Regions from separate parts of the Nocardioides sp. Z30_9 genome, predicted to be linked through region 1. Evidence: predicted binding sites of a transcription regulator. Region 1 holds the regulator's gene; the other holds the start of a gene.
What was found. Region 1 encodes LexA, which represses DNA repair genes until DNA is damaged. Its sites were predicted from a motif close to TCGAACANNTGTTCGA; they were not measured.
Positions count from the first base shown of each region.

Region 2: a site for LexA is predicted at 2,128-2,143, ahead of AC4BGB_RS06210 (DUF6504 family protein). Genes of this name have one in related genera too.

Region 1 is NZ_JBZAJF010000001.1:1,458,657-1,462,650, reverse strand. It holds gene AC4BGB_RS07105 (ATP-dependent DNA helicase) at 1-254, shown strand, start outside; gene AC4BGB_RS07100 (hypothetical protein) at 290-2,440, opposite strand; gene lexA (transcriptional repressor LexA) at 2,483-3,301, opposite strand; gene AC4BGB_RS07090 (LysM peptidoglycan-binding domain-containing protein) at 3,595-3,994, shown strand, end outside.
Region 2 is NZ_JBZAJF010000001.1:1,256,368-1,260,361, reverse strand. It holds gene AC4BGB_RS06225 (phytoene desaturase family protein) at 1-1,112, opposite strand, end outside; gene AC4BGB_RS06220 (ArsC/Spx/MgsR family protein) at 1,135-1,494, opposite strand; gene AC4BGB_RS06215 (YbaK/EbsC family protein) at 1,494-2,039, opposite strand; gene AC4BGB_RS06210 (DUF6504 family protein) at 2,234-2,629, shown strand; gene AC4BGB_RS06205 (SAV_6107 family HEPN domain-containing protein) at 2,658-3,188, shown strand; gene AC4BGB_RS06200 (DNA polymerase III subunit alpha) at 3,198-3,994, shown strand, end outside.

The DNA.
Region 1 (3,994 bases):
GCCAGCGGGCCGCGGACAAGGCCGGGGTCAACGGGTTCATGAAGGTGGCCGCCACGCACGCGGCGCTGCTGATGGCCCAGGGGGCCGGCCGGTTGATCCGCACGACCACCGACCGGGGAGTGGTGGCCTGCCTGGACCCGCGGCTGGTGACGGCTCGCTACGGCGGCTTCCTGCGCGCCAGCCTGCCGCCGATGTGGCAGACCGACGACCCCGCCGTCGTACGCCGGGCGCTGAAGCGGCTGGCCCAGGGCTAGGGCCAACCGGAGCAGTCCGCCACCTGCCGGACCTGTCAGCGGGCCCGGACGACGCGTGAGGCCGGCGACCACGGCGAGGAGCCGGCCCTGTTCTGGGCCATCACCTTGAACACGTAGCGGCCGCGCGGAAGGCGCATCACCAGCGATCTCGCGCTCGCCCGCTGGTAGCCGGAGGCGAACGTGCGCACCACCCGGTTGCGGGCGTTGAGGCGGAACGCCACGACGCGGTAGCGGGTGATCGCGGCACCGCCGGTGCGGACGGGGGCACCCCAGCGGACCAGCGCGGTCTTGGGTCCGCGGCGGGCGCCGGCGGCCGCGACGCCGATGCGCGGTGCGGTGGGCTTCTTGACCTGCGGAGCCGGGGCCTTGGGGGCCGGGGCCTTGGGAGCCGGGGCCTTGGGAGCCGGGGGCTTCGGCGCAGTGGGCTTGGGTGCCGGAGCCGCGGTCGGCTTGGGCGCCGGCACCGCCGGGGCGCTGGGCGACGGGGTCGCTCCCGGGGCAGGGGACGGCCCCGGACTGGGAGTGGGAGTCGGTGACGGGGAGAGCGGGTCGGTGGGGGTGGTCGGACATCCGGTCGCGGTGAGGCGGTACTGCCCGAGGCTGCCGTAGTCCGACCAGCCGCCCGAGAGCGGATCGCCGTTGCCGACACCGTCCACGCGCAGGTAGTAGGTCCCGAGACCCAGCTCCCGCACGAGGGAGGCGTTCATCCCGGTTGAGACCGGGACGGTGGTGCCGGTGTAGCCGGAGACGGGGGAGTTGCTGACCAGCACCCGGCCGTCGGCGTCGAGGAGGTCCAGCTTGAGGTCGAGCGCGGTCTGGGCGCCGATGCCGGTGACGGAGGCCCGCAGCTCGCTCACGCACGAGCGGGTGATCGCGAAGACATCGGTGTCGGTGCGGGTGCCGATCACCCCGGAGACGTCGTACGGCGTGCTGGCGGTGAGCGGCGTGGCGGTCTGGACGGTCCCGCCGTGGTCATCGGTGCGCAGCGGGAGTCCGTTGGACTGCATCACGGCGAAGTCGTTCTGGGTGTTGTTGGCCCTGGCGTACTCCCCGATGCTGAACTGGCTCACTGCCCGGTTCATCGAGGAACCCATCATCGGGCCCCACGCGCGGGTGCCGGCGTAGTAGTCGGTGGACGTGGTGCCGTCGTGCTGGAGTCCCAGGTTGTGCCCGGTCTCGTGGGTGGCCGCCTGCGCCACCGTCATCGGGTCGAAGCCCTTGTTGTAGGCGAAGACCCAGGCCGGCTGGTAGTCGGGGGTGGCCCTGATCAGGTTGAACGTGCCGAGGTAGGCCACTCCGAGGCAGCCGCCGCACACCGCCGCCCGGGGAGCCTCGGAGCTGGTCACCACGACGTGGGTGCCGTAGGTGGTGTCGCTCGCCGAGCTCCTGGTGATCGCGGCGACGCCGGGATCCTGCGTGGTGACGTCCACGTCGAACGGGGCATAGCTCTCCGCGACCTGGCGCCAGACCTCCTGGATGAACCCGTGCTCGGAGGCACTGAACGTGCTCGGTGAACCGTCGGTGTCGAAGCCGGTGTGGACGCCGTCGGGGATCGAGCCGCCCCTGGAGGTGTTCCAGCCGGTGCCCGTGACGGTGGCCCCGTCGAAGTCGAGGAAGATCTTGCGGGGGGCGTCCGGCCGGCTGTGCAGGGTGAAGGTCTCGCTCACGGCGTACGCCGCGGCCACGGTCGGGGCGGCGGCACCCGAGGTGGTGGTGACCTCGGCGGGGGCCTCCTCCTCGAAGTAGACCCGTCCCTCCGGGGTCAGCCAGACGGTGTCGTCCTCGACCAGCAGCTCCTCGAAGCCTGCCGGGGAGAGTCCGTTGCTGGCGGCCACGGCGGGGAGCCGGTCACCGAGCGCGCGTACGGCGGGGCGGCCCTGCATCCGCTCGGGCAGGACGCGGGGCTCAGGGTCGGCGGCAGGCTGGGTCCGGTTGTCCGCGAGCGACGCGCCGGGCTTGGAAGCGCTGCCCACGGCCTGTTCCTGGACAGCCGGGGTGGGACGCGCCCTGCCGGGATCGCCCGCGGGCGCCGAGGGGTCTTCGCCGGCTCCCGGGGCGAGCGGGACGGCTTGCGGGCCGGCGGAGGGCTCGCCTGAACGCCCGTCCTGTGCGAGGAGTGCGGGTACGGCGACCAGCAGCAGCGCGAGCACTGCGATGACGCACGCGCGCCAGGACCGTACGGACATTCGTGCAGTATGTCCGAAATAATGCTATTCCACCCAGTTGTCTCACATCCGGCGCAGGACGGTGGTCACCTTCCCCAGGATGGTGGCGTAGGTGCCGTCGATCGGGTCGTAGGCATCGTTGTGCGGGAGCAGCCAGACCTTGCCGTCGCGGCGCTGGAAGGTCTTCACCGTGGCCTCGCCGTCGAGAATGGCGGCCACGATCTCACCGTTCTCGGCGTCGGGCTGCTGGCGGATCACCACGTAGTCGCCGTGACAGATGGCGGCGTCGATCATCGAGTCGCCGGAGACCTCGAGCAGGAACAGGGTGCCGTCGCCGACGAGGCTCTTGGGTAGCGGGAAGATCTCCTCGACCTTCTCCTCGGCGAGGATCGGTCCACCGGCGGCGATCCGGCCGACCAGCGGCACCATCGTGGGCGTGGGTACGGCGTCGCCCAGGCCCGTCTGGTCGTAGCCCGCCTCGTCCGCCGAGGCGATCGCACGCCGCGCGGCCATCAGCTCGGGGATGAACACCTCGAGGGCGCGCGGGCGGTTGGGGTCGCGTTTGATGAAGCCCTTGCCCTCCAGGACGCGCAGCTGGTGGGCCACGCTGGAGGAGCTGGTGAGCCCGACGAGCTCGCCGATCTCGCGGATGCTCGGCGGGTAGCCGCGCTTCTCGATCGACTCGCGGAGCACGTTGAGGATGCGCTGCTGCCGGGGGGTCAGGCCGGTGCTGTCCGGAGCCGCGTCCGGAAGCTCGGTGACCTTGGCGCCGGCTCCCGCCTCGAGCGTGGCCGCGGTGGTCTTCGGCGTGGTCTTCTGGGCGGTCTTCTTCGCCCGGGGGAGCCGGGTGGGCTTCTGGGGGTCCTGATCGCGAGTCGCCATGGGGAGAACCTAGTCCAGCAACATGCGTCACTTCAAACACATGTTCGAAGGGCGTGTCGCGCCACTTGTCGGGCGAACCAGCCGAACATTTGTTCGACTGGGTGCTTGCTTCGTTCGAACACGTGCCCTAACGTCGTACACGTGTTCGATCGAACATACGCTCGATCAGCCCGGCAGGTCCACGGAAAACGAACTTGTCAGTGGCTGCCGATAGAAATCGATCAACACACAGCAGGGGTCGCCAACCGACCGCTCGGCCACCTGGGCCGGGCACTTCCCCGAAAGGTTGACCGATGAGCACTCTCAGCATTCACCGCCCGCAGGACGCCACCTCCGCCAACGAGGTCGACGCGCGTTTCGACGCCCTGGTCCGCGCCGCGGTCCCGACGCAGCGCGACCGCCGCGTCGAGGTCGACTTCGACCGGGTCTTCGATCTCGACTACGGGCAGCGCGCCCTCGAGGCAGTTCCGGCCCGTTCGGCCCCGGCGGCACGCCGCGTCCGCTCCTCGCGCCGGGTCGCCCCGGTTGCGCAGCCTGGTCCGGCCACCCCCCGACGGGTGCGGCTGACCCGCCGCGGCCGCGTCGTCGCGGTGCTCACCTTCCTCGGCCTCGCGCTCGCCCTGATGACCGCCTTCGGCGGCTGGGCCGCCGCGGGCCTCTCCGGAGGCACCCCCGAGCCGGTCCGGGTGATCG
Region 2 (3,994 bases), 200 kb from region 1:
GGCGAGAGGTCGACGCGGGTCTCGACCTGGTCGCGGACCCGCAGGCCGCTGCGGTGCATGGCGGTGACGATGTCCTCGGCGAGCTGGCCCCGCCCGAGCAGCGTCCAGGCGTGCGCGCCCTCCGGTGCCTGGCCGCCGGTGCGCACCACCACCATCGGGTCGCCGTGCAGCACCACCTCGGCGGGCAGGTCCGGCACCTCGCCGACCAGGCCGATGTGGCAGGTCACCGGCGGGATCACCGGCATCGTGCGCTGGACCAGCGGCGCCACCGCGGGGAGCCTGCGGGGGTCGATCGCGCAGACCACGTGGTCGGCCGCCAGGATGCCCTGCGCGGTGCGGACGCCCACGGCGCGGCCGCCGGAGATCTCCAGGTCGAGTGCGGGCGAGTCGAGGAGCACCGTGACCCCGCGGGTCCTCAGCCGCGCGGCGAGCGCGTCGGCCAGCGAGCCCATCCCGCCGGGGACGGTCCAGGCGCCGAAGTTCTGCTCGACGTAGGTCCACATCCCCATCCAGGCGGGCACGTTGCGCAGGTCGTGGCCCTCGAGCGTCATCGGGTACGTCGCCACCTGGCGCAGCCGCTCGTCCTTGAACGCCTTCTGGGTCAGCTTGTGCAGGCTCAGCCTGGTGGTGAGCAGCGCCTTGGCGTGCTTGCTGGCGAGGTCGGGGGAGTAGGGGCGCTCGAGCCAGTCGCGGCGCAGCGTCTCCCAGTCGTCGGCGAACGCGTCGACGTACGTCGCCCACTGCGCGCCCGCTCCCGGGCCGAGGGACTTCTCGACGGCCTCCATCTGGGCGGCCCGGCTGCCTCCGGGAAGGTCGAGGAAGGTGTCGTCGTCGTCGTCGAACATGTGCCGCGCCACGGGCTCGACCGGGACCAGGTCGATCTCCTTCTCCAGCGCCCGACCCGACTTGCGGAACAGGTCGCGCAGCACGGCCGGCAGCAGCGTGTGCGTGGGCCCGGAGTCCCAGCGGAACCCGTCCTGCTCGACGTAGCCCAGGGCGCCGCCGAGCTTGCCGGAGGCCTCGACCAGGGTGACCTGGTGGCCGATCTTGGCCAGTCGTGCGGCGCTCGCCATCCCGCCGAACCCGCCTCCGACCACCACGACTGCTGACATGGCGGTCACCCTACGGGCCGGGTCAGCCCCCGGCGCGCCGGACGACCTCGGCCAGGGTCTCGGTGTCCCGGGCGACCACCGTCGTCCCGTCGTCGAGGGTGATGATCGGGCGCTGGATCGTGCGTGGGTTCGCCACCATCGCCGCGATCCAGTCGTCGCGGTGGGAGGCGTCGCGGGGGAGGTCGATGCCGGCCTCCTTGGTCTCCTTGGGCCGGGCGAGGTCCCAGGGCTCCAGTCCCATCCGGGACAGCACGTCGGCGAGCTCGGCCGGGGTCGGCAGGTCCTCGAGGTAGCGCCGCTCGGTGTAGTCCAGTCCGGCCGTGTCCAGCTCGGACTTGGCGACCCGGCACTTGGTGCAGGCCGGGTTGATCCAGATCTCCATCACTCCACCTCCAGCTCGTCGGCACCGGTCAGCTGCTGCAGCTCCTCGAAGGTGGTGGAGAACACCGCGGCTGGGTGGCCCGCGGCCGCCCAGATCTCCTCGTGCCGGCGCAGCCAGGGGTCGAGGTAGGTGCGCACCGGCGCGGGATGGTCGAAGGGGGAGACGCCGCCGATGACCTGGCCGGTGTGCCGGCGGACGAAGTCGGGCTTGGCACGCCGCAGCGCGGGCAGACCGAGCTCGGCGGCGACCTTGTCGGTGTCGACGCGGTGCGCCCCGCTGGTCAGGAGCAGCAGCGGCTCGTCCTCGCCCTCAGCGCCATCAGGCACCGCGAACAGCAGGCTGTTGGCGATCGCCCCGACCTCGCAGCCGAGGGCGTCGGCGGCGAGCTGGGCGGTGTGCACGGAGTCGGGGAGCACGACGATCCGCCCGCGCCCGCCGCGGCGGGCGAGCTCGGCGCGGAACCTGGTGATGGCGGCGTGCTCGCCCACGGGCCGGCCCTGTTCGCCGGGGATCTCGGCCGGGAGCTCGACTGGTCGTTCGGTCATGGGGGCAACGTACCGGCCCGGTCGTGGGGCGCCGCCACGGATCGGCTCTTGACGGGTTGTCGGAGGGGAGGTGTACCTTTGGACTTGTTCGAACATCTGTTCGAACAAGTCCTGGCGGAGGGTGACCTCGACCCCCATCCTCCGCCAGGGCACTGACAGCGGGTCGAACAGCTGCGGACAGTGAGGAGCAGACGGTGCGGCGTTACGACGACCCGGTTGAGGTGCACAAGGGCGCAGACGAGGACCCCGACCAGTTCCTGTGGCGGGGGCGGCTGTGGCAGGTGCGCGAGGTGGTGGCGCACTGGGTGGAGACCGGTGCCTGGTGGGCCAGCCGCCCGGCGACCTCCGGCCCGACTTCCGGCCCGACTTCCGGCCCGACTTCCGGCCCGACTTCCGGCCCGACTTCCGGGGCACTCGACACCGACCTCCTCCGGGAGCGCGAGGTGTGGCGGGTGGCAGCAGCCAGGGGGAGGGTCGCCGCCCAGCACTCACCCGGACAGCCTCCTGGGCAGGACCCCGGCTTCGGCGTCTTCGACCTGGTCTTCAGCTGGTCCGAGGGCAGCTGGCAGCTCGTCCGGGCCATGGACTGACGGATCGACGGATCGAGAGGACAACGAGATGACCCAGCAGATGACCGCTCCGAGAGCCACCCCGGCAACCACCCGGGCGACCAGCCCCGCAGCCCACCCCGCAGCCCACCCAGCAGCCCACCCCGCAGCCCACCCCGGGCTCGCGGCGCCGCCCCACTTCCTGAGCGCCGCCACGCACTCCTACCTGGAGCGGGCAGCGGAGTCGCTGCGCGAGGCGATCGCCAGCACCGACGTGCCGGAGCGCTACGCCCTGGCCCACGTCTCCGCGCTGCGTGCCACCGCCGCCCTCCTGGCCGCCCGCGCCCAGCCCGCGATCTCGTCGCGGCGACGCCCGCAGAAGAACGCGTGGGTCCTGCTCGCGGAGGTGGCTCCCGAGCTCGCCGAGTGGGCCGCCTTCTTCGCCGCGGGCGCCGGCAAGCGCGCCGCTGCCGAAGCCGGCTCGCGCCGGGCGGTCACCGAGCGTGAGGCCGACGACCTGGTCCGTGACGCCGACCGGTTCCTGGCCCTGGTGGAGACCTCGCTGGGACTGACCGAGCACGCCCCGATCCGGGTCGCCTGAGAGCGCTTCGTGGCTGATCCCTTCGTTCACCTCCACGTCGCCTCGGGCTACTCCCTGCAGTACGGCGCCTCGCACCCCCACGTCCTGGTGGAACGGGCGGCCGAGCAGGAGATGGACACGCTCGCGCTGACCGACCGCGACGGCACCTACGGCGCGGTCCGGTTCGTCAAGGCCGCGGTCGCGGCGGGGATCCGGCCGGTCCTCGGCGTCGACCTGGCCTTCTCCCCGAGCACACCTGACCCGACCGGCAGGCCGGCCCCGGCCCGGATCCCCACCCGGACCCCGACCCGCGGTGGTGCGTTCCGCGACGCCCGGCTGCCCCGGGTCACCTTCCTGGCCGGTGGCAGGAGCGGCTGGGCGGCGCTGTGCCGGCTGGTCTCGGCGACCCACCAGTCAGGTGAGCGCGGGACCCCGGTGTGCACCCCCGAGCTGGTGGCCGAGCACGTCGCAGGTCGTGACGTGCGGGTGCTGCTCGGACCGGCCTCGGAGCTGGGGCGGGCGGCCACGCTGCGTCGCGACGACCTCGGCAGTGCCGTGCTGCGCCACTGGCTCGACCTGGTCGGCACCGAGCAGGTCGTGGTCGAGGTCGTCTCCCACCGGATCCAGGGGTCCGGTCCCGGCTCCTCCCCGCACGCCGCCCGGATGGCCGGCCTGGCCGGCGCGGCCCGGGTCCCGGCCGTGCTCTCCAACGCGGTCCGCTACGCCGATCGGCTCGATGCCCCCACGATCGACGTGCTCGACGCCGCGCGCCGGCTGGTGCCGATGGACGTCCGTCATCTCGACCGCGCCAACGCCGAGGGCTTCTT